3 regions of the Pseudomonas sp. GD03842 genome follow, and region 1 is predicted to be linked to each of the others. Evidence: riboswitches for the same ligand, from Rfam matches in the RefSeq annotation. Region 1 holds a riboswitch; each other region holds the start of a gene.

What was found. Region 1 has a riboswitch for cobalamin ahead of cobW (cobalamin biosynthesis protein CobW). Riboswitches for the same ligand answer to the same signal wherever they lie in the genome.
Region 2: another riboswitch for cobalamin. It lies ahead of N5D61_RS01220 (ABC transporter substrate-binding protein); the one in region 1 lies ahead of cobW (cobalamin biosynthesis protein CobW).
Region 3: another riboswitch for cobalamin. It lies ahead of cobO (cob(I)yrinic acid a,c-diamide adenosyltransferase); the one in region 1 lies ahead of cobW (cobalamin biosynthesis protein CobW).

The regions. Positions count from the first base shown of each region.
Region 1 is NZ_JAOCEA010000001.1:390,641-396,672, reverse strand. Features, by position in the region: gene cobN (cobaltochelatase subunit CobN) at 1-2,767, opposite strand, end outside; gene cobW (cobalamin biosynthesis protein CobW) at 2,771-3,835, opposite strand; cobalamin riboswitch at 3,959-4,179, opposite strand; cobalamin riboswitch at 4,305-4,520, shown strand; gene N5D61_RS01800 (CbtB domain-containing protein) at 4,615-4,800, shown strand; gene N5D61_RS01795 (CbtA family protein) at 4,812-5,531, shown strand; gene N5D61_RS01790 (cobalamin biosynthesis protein) at 5,528-5,974, shown strand.
Region 2 is NZ_JAOCEA010000001.1:260,560-266,591, forward strand. Features, by position in the region: gene N5D61_RS01200 (winged helix-turn-helix domain-containing protein) at 1-670, shown strand, start outside; gene N5D61_RS01205 (response regulator) at 686-1,303, shown strand; gene N5D61_RS01210 (ABC transporter ATP-binding protein) at 1,521-2,309, opposite strand; gene N5D61_RS01215 (iron chelate uptake ABC transporter family permease subunit) at 2,306-3,337, opposite strand; gene N5D61_RS01220 (ABC transporter substrate-binding protein) at 3,334-4,350, opposite strand; cobalamin riboswitch at 4,475-4,671, opposite strand; gene N5D61_RS01225 (aspartate/glutamate racemase family protein) at 4,828-5,559, opposite strand; gene N5D61_RS01230 (aldo/keto reductase) at 5,832-6,032, opposite strand, start outside.
Region 3 is NZ_JAOCEA010000012.1:181,375-187,406, reverse strand. Features, by position in the region: gene N5D61_RS18220 (NlpC/P60 family protein) at 1-658, shown strand, start outside; gene N5D61_RS18215 (C40 family peptidase) at 867-1,406, shown strand; cobalamin riboswitch at 1,545-1,742, shown strand; gene cobO (cob(I)yrinic acid a,c-diamide adenosyltransferase) at 1,848-2,459, shown strand; gene N5D61_RS18205 (cobyrinate a,c-diamide synthase) at 2,456-3,751, shown strand; gene bluB (5,6-dimethylbenzimidazole synthase) at 3,784-4,434, shown strand; gene cbiB (adenosylcobinamide-phosphate synthase CbiB) at 4,431-5,339, shown strand; gene cobD (threonine-phosphate decarboxylase CobD) at 5,332-6,032, shown strand, end outside.

The DNA of each region.
Region 1 (6,032 bases):
TGTCGTCGCCACCGGTGCGCATGGTTGCGGTGCCCCATACCGACAGCCCCAGTTGACGCAGGTAGTCACCATGGTCCTGAAGATGTCGCTCCAGCAAGAGGTTGGCCGACTGGAAGCCGATGCGCCACGCCGTCATGGTCGGCAGGTTGCGCACGTCCACCGAGAAGAAGTTGCGCCCGGTCGGCAGAACGTCCAGCCGCCCTCGACTGGGGGCGCCACTGGGACCGGCTGGCACGAAGCGCCCGCTCAGCGCGTCAAGCAATCCCTTGAGCTCTGCAGCACCGCAGCCGTCAAGACGCGGCGCCACCGTCTGAGAAACAGCGTTAATAACCATCTCTAACTCATTGTTTTCGAAGCAGTTGACCGCAGATGGATCTGCCAGCGCCTGTGCGATCATTTGCCACGCGTATAGCTCGAGCCGCTCGCGGGTATCACCTACGGTTCGCCAAGGCTCGGCGCTGACTTCATGTAAAACCTGAGGTTTCGGACCTTGCCAGGCATCGCCCAGGGTGCAGTCCAGAGGATCGAATTCCAGTGCGAGCGCCTGGCTCAGCACCCGCAGCAGACTGGCATTGGCCCCGCGCCCATCGCCCCGGGGTACACGCAGCATCGCCAGCAGCGTGTCGACCCGCAAACGGCCGCTGGGCGACTCACCGAACACATGCAGCCCGTCGCGGATCTGCGACTCCTTGAGGTCGCACAAATAGGTGTCGAGCCGCGGCAACCAAATCGCCGCATCGGCTTCACCGTTCAGGTGCTCGTCCAGTGCCAGCTCTCGGTCCAAATGGGTTTCGCGCACCAGCTTGAGGATGTCCCGTTGCAGCTCGCGAGCCCGACGCGGGTCGAGGAGCTGCGCCTCGTAATATTCGTCCGCCAGCAATTCCAGGTGGCGCAGCGGCCCATAGGTTTCCGCCCGCGTGAGCGGCGGCATGAGGTGGTCGATAATCACCGCCTGTGTGCGTCGCTTGGCCTGTGCACCTTCACCCGGGTCATTGACGATGAAGGGGTAAATATGGGGCATGGGGCCGAGGATCGCGTCCGGCCAGCACTGCTCGGACAGGCCGACGCCCTTGCCGGGCAGCCACTCCAGGTTGCCGTGCTTGCCGACATGGACCACCGCGTGGGCGCCGTATGCCTGGCGCAACCAGAAATAGAACGCCAGATAGCCATGGGGCGGCACCAGGTCCGGATCGTGGTAGACGGCGCTGTGGTCGACGTCATAGCCGCGCGCCGGCTGGATGCCCACGAAGATCAAGCCGAACCGCAACCCGGCCACCATCATGCGGCCGTTGCGGCACATCGGATCGTCCTGCGGCGCTCCCCAGCGCTCGACCACCGCTCGCTGGTTGGCCTCGGGCAAGGCCTGGAACGCCGCCAGGTAGTCGTCCATCGCCAGGCTTTGATGACACGGCCGTTGATCACGACCGTCCGGGTCGTTGGTGACGCCGCCGAGCAGGTCGTGAATCAGCGCAGTGCCGGTCTGCGGCAGGCCTTCCACGGGGTAACCCTGCTGTTGCAATGCCTTGAGAATGTTCAGCGCGGCCGCAGGCGTATCCAGCCCAACACCGTTACCGATGCGCCCGTCCCGGGTCGGGTAGTTGGCCAGGATCAGCGCGACCCGCTTGTCGGCGTTGGCAGTGCGCGCCAGGGTGACCCAGCGCCGCGCCAATTCGGCGACGAAATCCATCCGCTCGGGCTGGGCGCGGTAGCAGACCACGTCAGCCTGGCTGCGCTCGCTGCGCCAGGCCAGGTCCTTGAAGCTGATCGGTCGGCTGATGATCCGACCATCCAGTTCGGGCAATGCGATGTGCATCGCCAGGTCCCTCGGCCCCAGCCCTTGGTCACTGGCGCGCCACCCCGGTTCGTTGTCCTGTGCGCAGATGGCCTGGATCACCGGGACATTACGACGGAACGGTCGTAAATGCGGCGCTTCGGGTGTCGACTGGGCGAACCCGGTGGTGTTGAGGATGATCTCGCAACCCGCTTCGTCGAGCCAGTCCTGCACCGCGTCTAGGCAGGCGGGCTCTTTCAGGCTGGCGACCGCGATAGGCAGCGGATTGAGCCCCTGTGCCACCAGGCGCTCGCAGAAGATGTCGATGAAGGCGGTATTGGCCGCTTGCAAGTGGGAGCGATAGAACAGCACGGCAGCCACTGGCTGATCGGTGCGCCACTCAGCCTGCCAATCAATCAACGCAGCGCGAGCCACTCGAGGGTGGTAAATAGCGACGCGGGGCAACACCTGCGGGGCTTCCCAGGGGTAATCCCTACCCAGCCAGCGATCGGCCAGGCAATTGAACAACTGCAGCGCGTTGTGTTTGCCCCCCTGACGCAGGTAGTGCCACAGGCGCTCGCGATCCTCCGACGGCTCAGTGCTGAGCTCACTGAGTTCGGGGTCCGGGCGGTCATCTCCCGGCACCATGATCAGTTTGACGCCCTCGCCCTTTCTGGCACCCGCAGCCAGCTCCACCAGCCGCTCGACCCCATAGCGCCAGTAGCCGATCCCGCCATGCAGCGACAGCAGAATCACTTTGGCGTGGCGCAGCACCTGGTCGACATACAGGTCCACCGAGGCGTGGTTCTGCACCTGCATCGGATTGGCCAGCCGCAGCGTGGGGTAATCTTCCGGCAGTTGCTGTGCGGTCTCTGCCAGCAGGGCCAAATGGGAATCACCGCTGCACAGGATCACCAGCTCGGCAGGCGTCTGGCCGAGGTCGGCGATGCTGTCGTCGGGCACGAACCCGCCGGGCTGGGTGCGCAGCAGGTGCATGCCTTACCCCTGAATGGCTTGGCGCAATTGAGCTTCGAGCACGGCGGCGTCCAGGTCCTGGCCGATCAGCACCAGGCGGCTTTCGCGGGCCTCGTCGGCTTTCCATGGCCGGTCGAAGTGCTTGTCGAAGCGCGTGCCGACACCTTGCACCAGCAGGCGCATGGGCTTGCCGGGAATGGCCACGAAGCCTTTTACCCGCAGAATGCCGTGCTGCACGACCGCTTGCGTCAGGGCGTCGAGCAACAGCGCTTCATCGGCTTGCGGCAGCGCAATGGAAATCGAGTCGAAGGCATCGTGATCGTGATCGTCGTGGTCCTCGCCGTCGTGGTGATCGTGGTGCGTCTTGCGCCCGTCGATGTGCAATTCTGACTCGGCACCCAGCCCCAACAGCACAGTGAGCGGCAGCTGCCCTTTGCTGGCCTCGACGATTTTCACCGCCGCAGGCAGCTCTTCGGCGACTTCCGCCCGCACCGCAGCGAGCGCGGCGGCGTCCAATTGATCGGCCTTGTTCAGAATCACCAGATCCGCGCTGGCCAATTGATCGGCGAACAGCTCGTGCAGGGGCGATTCGTGGTCCAGATTGGGATCGAGCTTGCGCTGGGCGTCCACTTGCTCCGGGAAGGCGGCGAACGTGCCGGCGACCACCGCCGGGCTGTCGACGACCGTGATCACCGCATCGACGGTGCAGGCGTTGCGGATCTCCGGCCACTGGAAGGCTTGGACCAACGGCTTTGGCAGCGCCAGACCGGAAGTTTCAATGAGGATGTGGTCCAGATCGCCGCGACGGGCGACCAACTCCTGCATCACCGGGAAAAATTCTTCCTGAACGGTGCAGCAGAGGCAGCCGTTCGCCAGTTCGTACACCCGCCCGGTGGCCTCTTCCTCGGTACAGCCAATGGTGCATTGCTTGAGGATGTCGCCGTCGATACCCAGTTCGCCGAATTCGTTGACGATGACCGCGATGCGACGCCCCTCGGCGTGGTCGAGCATATGGCGTAACAGGGTGGTTTTACCCGAGCCGAGGAAGCCGGTGACGATGGTGACGGGGAGTTTGGCCAGTGTTTTCATGATTGCCCTCGGGCACAGCGGCGGGCAGACAGGACGAGTACTGCGGGCCGCTGTCGCTGTGGACAGGCGCGCCGCTCGATTCGCCACCGGATCACCCCGCCCGGTTGTAATGAGAATGCGTGGACGTTTCGTCCGCTTCGAGGCAGGTCTCCTGGCTCACGGCGGCGCAGCACTGGCTGAGCCAGTGGCGGCGCATTCATCGCGCCTTCCCGCTCGCGCAGTGGCTGTGCAATGAACATGACCGTTTACAGTTGCGGGGGCAGCTGTGGCATTGACCACATTCCCTTCTTAGCGCCGGTGCCCAGGCAAGGCCGGGCCGGCGAACCTCGACTGCGCAAGGCTACGCAGTGGGCGGGCCGAGGTCAATGTGCATCCGGCAGAGGCTGGCAGGGTCACTGCGAGCCCACCTCACTCGAAGTGTCCGTTGGCGACGACGCGGCCAATTGACGGTTGCGCGCCGCCATGCTCTCCTACACACCTTGTTACGGGTGCCCTTCACAGGGTGAAACGGGAAACCGGTGCGTGCAGAGGGCGACTCTGCGCAAGTCCGGTGCTGCCCCCGCAACGGTAAGCGAGCGAAGGATCAGATCCACTGTGTCGGTCAGCGATATGGGAAGGCGATTCTTGAAGGCATCTTCGGTGCCCCTCGCAAGCCCGGAGACCGGCCCGACATTGACACCTGACAAACCCGCGGTGGGCGGGCGCTGTTGAGTTCGCGACTGACGACCGTCCGTGGCTCGCTTGCGCCTTCCCTACGCCAACACCACGAGGGAACCGCCATGTCGATCAGCACCGCCAGCCATACCGCCTCTTCTACCAGCACCTTGACCCAACGCCTGACCGCCGCCATCAGCGCCATGGTGCTTGGCGCCTGCCTGGTCTACTTCGCCGGTTTCTCTCACATCGCGGCCGTCCACAATGCCGCCCACGATACCCGTCACAGCTCCGCCTTCCCTTGCCATTGAGGTTCGCTCCCATGTTCAAGCGTATCGCTCAAACGGCCGGCTTCACCGGGCTGCTCGCGGCCCTGATCCTGACGTTGCTGCAAAGTTTCTGGGTCGCGCCGTTGATCCTCAAGGCAGAAACCTACGAAAAGGCTCCGGCCGCCGAAATGCATGAGCACGCGGAAGGCGCCATGAGCGGCCATGTGCACGATGAGCAAGCCTGGGAGCCGGAGGACGGTTGGCAGCGTGTCCTGTCCACCACCGGTGGCAACTTGGTCGTCGCGGTCGGGTTCTCGCTCATGCTGGCGGCGCTGTACACCTTGCGCGAGCCCGCTGGCGTTCGTCAGGGCGCGCTGTGGGGGTTGGCCGGTTACGCGGTGTTTGTCCTGGCGCCCACGCTGGGCTTGCCGCCCGAGTTGCCCGGTACGGCAGCGGCTGACCTGACCCAACGACAGATCTGGTGGATCGGTACGGCGGCATCCACGGCCGTCGGACTGGCATTGATCGTGTTTGCCCGCAGCGGATTGTTGAAAGCGCTCGGCGCCGCGATTCTGGTGGTGCCGCACGTGATCGGCGCACCGCAGCCGCAGGTGCATGCCGCGCTGGCGCCCGAGGCACTGGAGGCCGAATTCAAAGTGGCTTCGCTGTTGACCAACGCGTTGTTCTGGGTGGCGATGGGCCTGATCAGCGCGTGGTTGTTCCGCCGCCAGGACGCCCGTCAGACCCAAGCCGGTTTAGACCCTGCAATATGAGCGCACGCCCTCCTCGACCGGTCCGCGTGATCGGCCTTGGCTGCCAGCGCGGTTGCCCGGCGGAGGTGTTGATGGGGTTGGTCGAAGTCACGCTGCTCGAACATCGGATGGCCCTGAACGAGATCACCGCCCTCGCCTCCATCGACACCAAGTCCACGGAGGCCGGGTTGCTTGAGCTCGCCGAACACCTTTCACTGCCGTTGCATTTTTTCGATGCGGGGCAATTGGTGGCTTTCGAATCCCGCCTCAGCCACCGCTCGCAGGTCTCCTTCAACCACACTGGCTGCTACGGGGTGGCCGAAAGTTCGGCCCTGGCGCTGGCCACCCACCTGAGTCACCAACCCGCCGAGTTGGTGATCGAACGCCGCCACAGCACGCGTGCGACCCTGGCAATGGCCATTAGCCGAGCCCAGGTTTCGCCTTCCTCTTCACTACACGCTTAGCCCGACGTCTTCGCGAAACATGAGGTTCAAAGGGGTCGGCCCCTGCTTCAGCCCTTCG
Region 2 (6,032 bases), 130 kb from region 1:
TGGTGCCAGCTCGGCGCAGTTGTTTCTGCGGCATTGGCGTGCGCTGGATTTCCACATGGCCGACACCTGCGACGCCGCACTGGACAATTACAGTGTCGACCTGGTCGGTCAAGTCTGTCGGCGCCTGGACGGTATACCCCTGGCACTCGAAATGGCCGCCGCCCGGGCGTGTGCCCTGGGCCTCTACCAGTTGCTGGAGAGCCTGGACGAAAGCATGCACCTGCTGGCCGCCAGCCGTCGCACGGCACCCGCCCGCCAGCAAACACTGGATGCCTCGCTGTCCTGGAGCTACCGCTTGTTGAGTACCGATGAGCGTGCGGTGTTGCGCCTGCTGGCCGACCTTGATGGCCCATTCACCCTGGAGCAGGCGTGCCATGCGCTGCAGCGCGCAACGCTGGCACGCAGTTGCATCATGGATTGCATGGTCAGGCTGGCGACCAAGTCGTTGCTGATGGTGACCGCGCAGGGTCCGTTCCGTGTGTATCGCATGTTGGCCTCCACCCGTGCCTGCCTGCGCGTGGTGCAGACCCAGGAAATCAGCGGAGAAACCCTCAGGCTCGACCCCCGCTACCGGGCAACGTCCGGGATATCTGCCGCCTTCATGGCTGTGCCTGTCGAGGCCGACAGGTATCATGCCCGCCATCAAAGAGGCATGGCGGCCAACCGCTGAACGACGGATATGTGCATGAGCGTGAACCCCAAGGTGTATGTGGTCGATGACGACGCCGCGATCCGCACCGCCCTGCAACGCTTGTTGAGCTCGGAAGACATCGCCTGCCGCGCCTTCGACAGCGCCGAAGCCTTTCTTGGGCATACCCTGGAGGAGGCGCCCACCTGCTTGCTGCTGGACGTCAACCTGGCGCAGGGGTCCGGCTTCGATCTGCAGCATGAACTGCACGCGCGCGGCCAGCACTTTCCGATCATCTTCATGACCGGTTTCGGCACTATCGCCATGTCGGTGAAGGCGATCAAGGCCGGTGCCCATGAATTCCTGACCAAACCTTTCGAGCCTGAGCAACTGCTCGACCTGATCCGTGAAGCGTTGGCCGCCGACGCCCTCAATCTCAGTGAACGGCAACGGGTGTGCGACGCGCGAGAGCGCTTCAATCAACTGACGCCACGGGAAAAGGAAGTCATGGCGTTATTGATTACCGGCAAGATGAATAAACAGATTGCGTTGGAACTAGGCACCAGCGAAGTCACCGCAAAAGTTCATAAGAAGCACGTGATGACAAAGATGAATGCACGCAATGTCATCGAACTATTGAAACTGCACGAGCGGCTTGGCGAAGTCTCGCAATGATTGAGCGCACAATTGTCCATGTGCGCCGAATTTAACTTGGTATGTCATCTAACATGTCAAACGGGCCAACTAAGCCGTCGCCGAAGTTCGCTGGTTGATGCCCGCGCCTTATCGATTAGGGCCTGCATGAAAAGTTTCGGGGCTTTTCATACGGGCCCTAATCGTGCATTCAAGGCGTCAGCGGGGCGCCGTGACGGGGCCTCGCCATCGGCTGCGGTCAGGTGGACTGCAAGCGCAATATCCGGGCGCCGTCGTGCGGATCGGTCAGCCAACGCCCCTTGACGCCGAACGTGCTGCGCAAGCGCTCCGGTGTCAGCACGTCGAACGGCGATCCCAACGCCACCAGTCTTCCACGCTCCATCACCGCCAGCCGATCACAGGCCAAGGCCTGATTCAGGTCGTGCAGGGCGATGATCGTGGTGACGGGCAGGCGATGCACCAGCTTGAGAATCGCCAATTGCTGCTGAATGTCCAGGTGGTTGGTCGGTTCGTCCAGCAGCAGAATCTGCGGCCGTTGGGCCAGTGCGCGGGCAATGTGCGCGCGTTGCCGCTCGCCGCCGGACAGCGTGTGCCAGGCTCGATCGCGCAGGTGTTGCAGGCTGACATCGGCAATCGCCTGGTGAACGATCCGGGTGTCCTCCTCACCCCAGGGAGCCAACGCCGACAGCCAGGGCGTGCGACCCAGTTCGACCGCTTGCACCAGGCTGATGGCATCGCTGGTTTCGGCCTGTTGCTCGACCACCGCCAGGCGTTGCGCGATGTGGCGGCGCGGGAGGGTCGTCAGCCGTTCGCCGAGCAATCGCACCTCACCTGTGGTGGGCACAGTGATGCCGGCCAACAGTTTGATCAGTGTCGATTTGCCGGAGCCGTTCGGGCCGACGACGCCCAGGTTTTCGCCGGCACGTATTGCCAGCTCGACCCCCTCGAGCAACGGCGTTCCTTTGATGCGGTAGCTCAGATCGAAGGCGGTGAGCACGCTGACCGCCTGGTCCATGGGAGCGTTCATCGGCTGCGGTTCCCCCGAATCAGAATCAGGGCGAAGACCGGAGCGCCCACCAGCGCGGTGATCACCCCGATTGGCAGCACCTGGCCTTTGATCAGGGTGCGTGAGACCACGTCGGCCGCGACAAGAAACAGCGCGCCGCTCAAGGCGCTCAGGGGCAGCAGCCGGGCATGCCGCACGCCGGTGGCCATCCGCACGGCATGAGGAATGACCAACCCGACGAAGCCGATCGAGCCGACGAGAGAGACCATCACGGCGGTGATCAGCGCCGTGCTCGCGATCAGCAGGATCTGCACCTGGCGCACCGGAATGCCCAGCGACGCGGCTGCGTCGGTGCCGAAGGTGAAGGCATCGAGCGACCGTCGATGCCACAGGCACACGCCCAGCCCGAGCAGCACCACGGGCACCGAAAGCGCCACGGCACTCCAGCGCACGCCACTCAGGTTGCCCAGCAGCCAGAACAGAATCCCACGGGCCTGTTCGGCATTCGCCGATTTGGTGATCAGCAACGAGGTCAGGGCGTTGAACAATTGTGAACCGGCGATGCCCGCCAGAATGATCTGACCGGTCGCAGGCTGGCCACGGGACACGCGAGCGAGCAGGGCGACCATGGCGAACGCGGCCGCGGCCCCGGCAAAAGCGCCCATGGACAAGGACACCGCGCCGCCGCCGACCCCGATCACCGCCACCAACACCGCGCCGGTGGAGGCCCCCGCCGAGATGCCCAGCAGGTACGGGTCGGCCAGGGCATTGCGCAGCAAGGATTGCAGCACCACACCAGACACCGCCAGACCGGCCCCACACGCGGCGGCGACGATGGCGCGGGTCAGGCGGTAATTCCACACGATACCTTCATCGATCGGATCGACGGCGAACCCCGCACCCCAGAGTTTGTTCGCCAGCACCTGAGCGATGATCGACACGCTGATGGGCGTCTCGCCGATGGCCACGCCCGCCAGGATCGCCAGGAGCAGCACCGCGCCGACCCACAGCCCATGGCCCAGCAAACGGGCGATGCTGGGCAGCTTCATGGCCCGGTGGTGGCCGCGGCCAGTTGTTCGATGCCGTCGAACAGCCGAATACCAGATTCCATCGCGCTGGCGTCCATGATGACGATGCGGTTGTTTTTCACCGCGTCCATGTTGCGGGTCACCGGATCGGATTTGAGAAAGGCCAGCTTCTTCTCGTGGTCGTCCGCCGGGTAACGCCGACGGTCCATGCGGGCGATCACCAGAATCGTCGGGTTGGCCTTGGCAATGGTTTCCCAGCCCACGGTCGGCCACTCTTCGTCGGACTGGATGACGTTCCGCATGCCCAGGGTGTCCAGCATGAAATGGGGGATGCCTTTGCGCCCGGCCACATAGGGGTCGCTGTGCAGATCGGGGCTGGAGAACCAGAACACCGCCGAAAGAGGCTCGGCATTTCGACGCCGGGTCTGCTCGACGGCATCGGCCAGACGGCGTTTGTATCCCTCGATCAACTGCTCGGCGCGGTCCTGGACATCGAAGATCTGCGCTTGTTGCCTGATGCTCTTGTACAGCGTATCAACGCCAAAGGCCTCGGTGCGCGTGCCATCGGCACCGACCCGATTATTCTTCCCCTCGCAGTCCGACGGCAGAATGTAGGTGGCGATGTTCAGGTCCTGGAACTGTTGCCGGGTGCCCACGGCACCTTGCGGGCCGACCATCCACTCGAACTGCACGGGCACGAAGTCAGGACGCTTGCCGATCACCGATTCAAAGCTGGGGGCGTTGTCGGCCAGGCGCTCGATCCGGGCGTTCTGCGCGCTGAATTGGGGGAGGGTGTCGTTGAACCAGAGCGAGGTGCCCACCACCTGCTGGCCAAGGCCCAGTGCGTAGAGCATCTCCGTGGCCGCCTGGCCAATGGTCACGATACGATGCGGGGCGTGAGCGAACGTCAGCGGCACGCCGCAGTTGTCGATGGTCAAGGGGTAGTGCGTAGGGGCGGCAATGGCAGCGGACATGAACAGTGCGCTGGACAGCGTCAGACCGGTGAACAGCACGGCAAGGGGGCGCAACGACATCAAGGCGTCTCCAGTGGACCTGTTGAAGGGCGCAGGCACTGGAAAGCACATCCGATAGGCTCCACGCGAGCGGAGGCGGCGCAGAGTACGCAGACGGAAGTCCTTCCCCGGACACCCCGCCGGTGAATGATTGACGCTGGCCGGCAGGTCTCCTGACTGGCGCGTCGTTGCCTCGCTTCGGCCTTCCCGGTGTGAACCAGTGGCAATCGGGAAGCAGGGCTCAGCGCCTACAGTTGCGGGGACAGTTCCGTTTCAGCCTCACGCCGAGGCTGTTGGATTCCCTATTAATTCCGTGTGGAAACCGGCGGGGGGATACTAAACGATTTGCGGCCGACCGAACACGTCGATCTTGCCGCCTGATCGCGATTGCTCAGCCGTACGACGGCGTCAACGGACCTGCCGGTTGCAGGGCACGACACGGGTGTGAGGCCCAATGGCCCCCCCGAGGCGGCGGACCGGCCGCAGCCTGCATAGCCGTCATTGGACGGGAAAGTTGAACGGCCAGCCTGACACGCGTTTCGGGCGCGGCGTGGCATAGGTGCGCACCTTGGACGTCTTCAACCCCAGCCGCACCAAGGATTCGGCCAGCGCCACCGCAGCCGTCACGCCATCGACCACCGGCACCCCGGCGCGCTCGCGGATCAGTTGCTCCAGCCCGGCCATGCCGCCGCACCCCAGGCAGATGACTTCGGCCTTGTCCTGTTGAACGGCCTCGACCGCTTGCTCGGCGATTGCGTGCAGTGCGCGATCCGGGGCTTGCTCCAGTTCCAGCACGCTCATGCCGCTGGCGCGAACCGAGGCGCAGCGCTCGTAGACCCCGGCCAGTTTCAGTCGGTCTTCGATCAGCGGCACGGTGCGGTCCAGCGTGGTGACAACCGAATAGGCATGGCCCAAGAGCATGGCCAGACTGGCGGCCGCTTCGGTAATGTCCACCACCGGCACCTCAAGCAACTCCTGCAAACCTTCTCGACCATGCTCGCCATAGCCGGCTTGTATCACCGCGTCATAAGGTTGATCGTACGACAGCACCCGGTCCATCACGGCCAAGGCGGCCAGGTAGCTCTCGAAATTGCCCTCCACCGATTCGGCGCCGAAGCGTGGGGTCAGGCCGATGATTTCGGTGCCCGGGGAGGCGACGCTGCGCGCCTGTTCGGCGATGGTCTGGGTCATCGATTCGGTGGTGTTGACGTTGACGATCAGAATTCGCATGAGCGGCGGCCTCGCGGTAGGACAAGATTGAGCGGTGTGCACGATTTATAGGCGCTATGTATACAGGGCGAGGGCAAGGCTAACCCAACGCACGCGGTTTGTGGGAACGGAATCGAGGTTGGCGCACGAGGGGGAGGGAGGTCAGCGCGTTGGATGGCACATGAACCCAAGGCCTTCGCTCAGGTGTGTCAGCCGGCAGCGCCGTCATGACAGCCCATCGCGCCAGACATATTGAGCTGGAGCCAAACTGACTCCAGCGCTGTGAGAGGCGGTCAGAATTTGCTTGGCACGGGCGCCTGGCTGGCAATGAAGCCCTGATCGCGCATGGCCTGCCAGAATCCGTCAGGCACCTGGGCCTCGACCGCGGCCACATCCTCGGCAATCCGCGAGGGGCGGCTGGCCCCGGGAATCACCGCAGCGACCAAGGGGTTGGCCAGCACGAACTGCAACGCTGCGGCTTTGATGTCGACCTG
Region 3 (6,032 bases), on a different contig from region 1:
CGCACTCGTGACCCTGCTGTTCGGCTGCGCGGCCCAGATGCCAGCATCGCAACAGCAGGCGCAGATTCCACCGTTCAAGGACTCTGCCACCGCTCAAACCGCCAACCGCGCTGGGTATTCGGCATCCGCCCTGGATGACGAAATCGCCACCGAAGACGAGCTGGCGCAGTTTGCCGACAACAAACCTTATCAATTGCCCCTGCTGGCCGACAGTATTCTGGAACGTGGCAAGTCGCTGATCGGCACCCGTTACCGGTTCGGCGGCACCTCGACCGCCTCCGGCTTCGATTGCAGCGGCTTCATCGGTTATCTGTTCCGTGAAGAAGCAGGCATGAGCCTGCCACGCTCTTCTCGCGAGATGATCAACATCGATGCCCCTCTGGTCAAACGCAACGACCTCAAGCCTGGTGATCTGCTGTTCTTCAGCACCGCTGGCCGTGGTCGTGTGAGCCACGCGGGTATCTACCTGGGTGATGACCAGTTCATTCATTCCAGCAGCCGTCGCAGTGGCGGTGTACGCGTCGACAGCCTCGACGATGCGTACTGGGCTCGGACGTTCATCGAAGCCAAGCGTGCGTTGGCCATGGCACCTTCCCATGTGCCTGAAACGACGACTGCGATGACCTCGACTACAATCAAGCGCCAACATCGTAAATAACCGTTGTTACCGGGTTTGGCCCGGACTGTGAAACGTCGCGATACGGGTTTGGCAAGGCAAGACAGGCGAAAGGGCCGGGTTTGGATGTTCGGCCCCGGTTTTTTTGCTGTTTTACCGGGCTGGCACCGAACGCAGCCGATTCTGCGCAGTCTTGAATGAACCCGGCTCCCGGCAGAGCAAGCCGCATCCTATGAAGGTTGTTGTGTTTATGTCGTATACGGTTCGTCTGGCTGTAGCTTCTTTGGCGGTATTACTGGCAGCGTGCTCCAGCCATCCTCCGCCCTCTCCACCGAAGGTCGTTTCCCGGCCTGTGGTTTCCGCTCCCTCTCAATTTTCTTCGCCTGTCGCTGATGACGTCTTGTTGCGCGCCATTGGGCTGGTGGGGACACCGTACCGCTGGGGTGGCAACACGCCTGATTCCGGCTTCGATTGCAGCGGCCTGATCGGCTATGTCTACCGCGATGCCGCGGGGATCCTGTTGCCGAGGTCGACGCGCGAGATGATCAGCCTGCGGGGCCCGGACATCGATCGCAGCCAGCTACAAACAGGGGATTTGGTATTTTTTGCCACCAACGGCGGGTCGAACGTGAGCCACGCCGGTATCTATGTCGGTGAGGGGCGGTTCGTTCATGCGCCGGCCACCGGTGGCACGGTCAAGCTCGACAGCCTCGACAAGCCGTATTGGCAGAAGGCCTGGCTGAACGCCAAACGGGTGATCCAGCCTTCGAACCTGGCGCGCAGTAACTGAGCTGCTCAAGTGCACTGTGTCGGTTTGCTGTTGCGCCAGCAGCAGGCCGGCCTGGTGCCGACAGGGGATGCCCAAGCCAGCGGCTTTCAGCGACAGACGCACGACGCTTTGATTGACGCTCCGTAGTCAACCCTCTAACCTTCGCCGATTGTTTCAGGTGCCCGAGAACACGGGTGAAACAGGGAAGCCGGTGCGAACGCTCTGCGATCCATCCCGGCACTGCCTCCGCAACGGTAAATGAGCCAAGGCCCGCACAATGCCACTGTGTCCGAAGGACATGGGAAGGCGCGTGGTTTTTCATGAGTCCGGAGACCGGCCTGATCCATTCCACAGCATCACGGAGGGCGATGCTCTGCGCAGGCTCGATTCGTTTCGATGCCTGCCGCCAGTCATTGCGCGTGTTCTCCGTTTGCCACACCTGCCCTCAAGCGGAGAGCTGAGATGAGCGAATCCCCCGAACGTGACGAACGCCACCTGGCGCGCATGCAGCGCAAAAAGGCGGTGATGGACGAACGCATTGCCAGTGCGCCCAATGAGTGTGGCCTGGTACTGGTACTGACCGGTAACGGCAAAGGCAAGAGCAGCTCGGCGTTCGGCATGCTGGCGCGTGCCATGGGCCACGGTATGCAATGCGGTGTCGTGCAATTCATCAAGGGTCGCAACGCCACCGGGGAAGAGCTGTTCTTCCGCCGCTTTCCCGAACAAGTGCACTACCACGTCATGGGCGAAGGCTTCACCTGGGAAACGCAGGATCGCCAGCGTGATATCGCCGCTGCGCAGGCCGCCTGGGCGGTGAGCCAGACGCTGCTGCGGGACCCCGCGATCGGCCTGGTGATTCTCGACGAATTGAACATTGCCCTCAAACACGGCTACCTCGAACTGGACCAGGTACTCAGTGACGTACAGGCCCGTCCGTCCATGCAGCACGTGATCATCACGGGCCGAGGTGCCAAGCAGGAGCTGATCGATTTGTCCGACACCGTGTCCGAGATCGGCGTGATGAAGCATGCCTTCCAGGCCGGAATCAAGGCGCAGAAGGGTATCGAGTGGTGACAGAGCCCCGTCAGTGCCCCGCTGTTCTGATCGCCGCACCCGCTTCTGGCCAGGGCAAGACCACCGTCACCGCAGCGCTCGCTCGCCTTCATCGCAACCAGGGCCGCGACGTGCGCGTGTTCAAGTGCGGGCCGGACTTTCTCGATCCGATGATTCTCGAACGCGCCAGCGGTCATCCCGTGTATCAACTGGACATGTGGATGGTGGGCGAAGCCGAGAGCCGCCGTTTGCTGTGGGAAGCTGCCGCCGAAGCGGATCTGATTTTGATCGAGGGCGTGATGGGGCTTTTTGACGGCACGCCCTCCAGTGCCGATCTGGCCAGGCGTTTCGGCGTGCCGGTGCTGGCGGTCATCGACGGCACGGCCATGGCTCAAACCTTCGGTGCACTGGCATTGGGGCTGGCGCGCTATCAACCGGACCTGCCATTCGCAGGCGTGCTGGCCAACCGCGTCGGCACGGTGCGTCATGCTCAGTTGCTCGAAGGCAGCCTGACCGAAGGGCTGCGCTGGTACGGGGCGCTGTCTCGCGAGACCGCGATTGAGCTGCCGAGTCGTCATCTCGGGCTGGTTCAAGCCAGCGAACTCAACGATCTGGACATGCGGCTGGATGCTGCTGCAGCAGCACTGGCCGAAACCTGTGATGCAACCCTGCCGCCCGCCGTCACTTTCGAGGCCCCTGAGTTCGTCGCGGCAGCGCCGTTGTTGACGGGCGTGCGGATCGCCGTCGCCCGTGACGAGGCCTTTGCGTTCATTTACGGTGCCAGCCTCGATCTGCTGCGGGCAATGGGCGCCGAATTGTCGTTTTTCTCGCCGATCCATGATTCGCAGTTGCCGGAGGCCGACAGCCTGTACCTGCCTGGGGGCTACCCCGAACTGCACCATCTTGCATTGGGGCAGAACCGGCCGATGCTTCAGGCCATTCGTGCCCATCATGCTGCGGGCAAACCGTTGTTGGCCGAGTGCGGTGGCATGTTGTATCTGCTCAACGCACTGACCGACGTGCAAGGGCTGCGTGCCGAACTCGTCGGCTTGCTCGATGGCGAGGCGGTGATGCAAAAGCGTCTTGCAGCCTTGGCGCTGCAGTCGGTAGAGCTACCGGAAGGCGTATTGCGCGGGCACACCTATCACCACTCGCTGACCAGCACCGAGCAGGTGCCGATCACCCGTGGCATCAGCCCCAATGGTGGGCGCGGCGCGGAAGCGGTGTACCGCGATGGACGGATGACCGCGTCCTACGTGCATTTCTATTTCCCTTCCAACCCACAGGCGATGGCGGCGCTGTTCTTGCCATGACGGTCCATCCACCACGCCCGCTTGAGGGCGCCATGACTGACCCGGCTTTCAGCGAGCAGGAGCGCGCGGCGGTCTACCGGGCCATCGCCGAGCGTCGCGACATGCGTCATTTCAGCGGCGGCGAGGTCGCGCCGGCGCTGTTGGCCCGCTTGCTTGAAGCGGCCCACCACGCGCCCAGTGTCGGCCTGATGCAGCCTTGGCGTTTTATCCGCATCAGTGATCGCGCGTTGCGTGGGCAGATTCAAGCACTCGTCGAAGAGGAACGGCTGCGCACGGCGGAAGCGCTGGGCGAACGTTCCGATGATTTCATGAAGCTCAAGGTCGAGGGCATCAACGACTGCGCCGAAGTGCTCGTCGCAGCCCTGATGGACGACCGTGAGAAGCACATTTTCGGCCGTCGTACCTTGCCGGAAATGGACATGGCTTCGCTGTCCTGCGCCATCCAGAACCTGTGGCTGGCGGCTCGCGCCGAAGGGCTGGGCATGGGCTGGGTATCGTTGTTTGACCCGGCGGCGCTGGCCGACCTGTTGCACATGCCGACCGGATCGAAACCGTTGGCCATTCTCTGTCTGGGGCCGGTCGAGGCGTTTTACCCGGCGCCGATGCTGGTATTGGAAGGCTGGGCGCAAGCGCGTCCGCTGCAGGAATTGGTTTTTGATAACACCTGGGGGGTGAAGTCATGAGCGTGGCCCTGTTGAGTGTCGCCGGGGTGGCACTGGACGCGTTGCTGGGCGAGCCGAAACGTAATCACCCGCTGGTTGCGTTTGGTCGATACGCCGAGCGCCTTGAGCAACGCTTCAATTCCGGCGGTCGTGGTTGGCGCAGCCACGGCGTCACCGCCTGGTTTCTAGCGGTCGTGCCATTGACCCTTCTGGTGACGCTGCTCAGCGTGCTGCCGTACGTTGGCTGGCTGGTCGAGGTGGCAGCGTTGTACTGCGCCCTTGGCCTACGTAGCCTCGGCGAACATGTCGAACCCGTGGCACAGGCGCTGCGAGGCGACGACATCGAAGCGGCCCGCCAACGCGTGGGTTACCTGGTGAGCCGCCAGACGTCAGAGTTGGACGCCACCGAAGTGGCCCGCGCAGCCACTGAGTCGGTATTGGAAAATGGCAGTGATGCGGTGTTCGCGGCGATCTTCTGGTTCGCGGTGCTCGGTGCGCCTGGGGTGGTCCTGTACCGGTTGAGCAATACCCTGGATGCCATGTGGGGCTATCGCAACGAGCGCTTCGAACGGTTTGGCTGGGCGGCGGCAAAAATCGACGACCTGCTCAACTACCTTCCCGCGCGCTTGGTGGCCCTGACTTACGCGTTGTTGGGCAAGACCCGTCTGGCGCTGCGCTGCTGGCGCACTCAGGCGCCAAAATGGGACAGCCCCAATGCCGGTCCTGTGATGGCGGCGGGGGCCGGTGCACTGGGCGTCGAATTGGGAGGCGCTGCGATTTATCATGGCGAGCTGCATCAGCGGCCAACGTTGGGCGAAGGCGCTGCCGCCGATGCCGATGCCATCGATCGTGGCTGGAGCCTGGTACAACGTGGGGTCTGGCTGTGGTTACTGGTGCTGTGTCTGGGAGCTGAATTCTATGCTTGAGCACGGTGGGCGCTTGCGCGGCGCAGTCGCGAAGTACGGGATCGATCAAGCGGACTGGCTCGATCTTTCCAGTGGCATCTCCCCATGGTCATGGCCGATTCCGCCGATTCCGGCCGCGGCGTGGGCGCGTTTGCCGGAAACCGAGGACGGTCTGGAAGACGCGGCTCGCGCTTATTATGGCGCACCTGACGTGCTGCCCGTGGCTGGCTCCCAAGCCGCGATCCAGGCGCTGCCGCGTCTGCGTCAGGCAGGCAAGGTTGGCGTTCTCTCGCCGTGCTATGCCGAACACGCCGAGGCGTGGCGCAGCACCGGATTTCTGGTGCGTGAAGTGCTGGAGCACGAGGTCGACCGCTTCATCGACGTCCTTGACGTGCTGGTGGTGGTGAACCCCAACAACCCCACTGGCCTGAGCGTGCCTCCGGCGCGTCTGCTGGAGTGGCACGCGCGTCTGGCACAGCGCGGTGGGTGGCTGGTGGTCGACGAAGCCTTCATGGATAACACGCCGGGGCTGAGCCTGGCGGCAGAGACGCAGCGTCCGGGCTTGATCGTCCTGCGTTCGTTCGGCAAGTTCTTTGGGCTGGCCGGTGTTCGTCTGGGGTTCGTGCTCGCCGAATCGCGCTTTCTCAAAACACTTGCCCGGCAGATCGGGCCCTGGTCGGTCAGTGGCCCTGCGAGGGTGCTGGGGCAGGCATG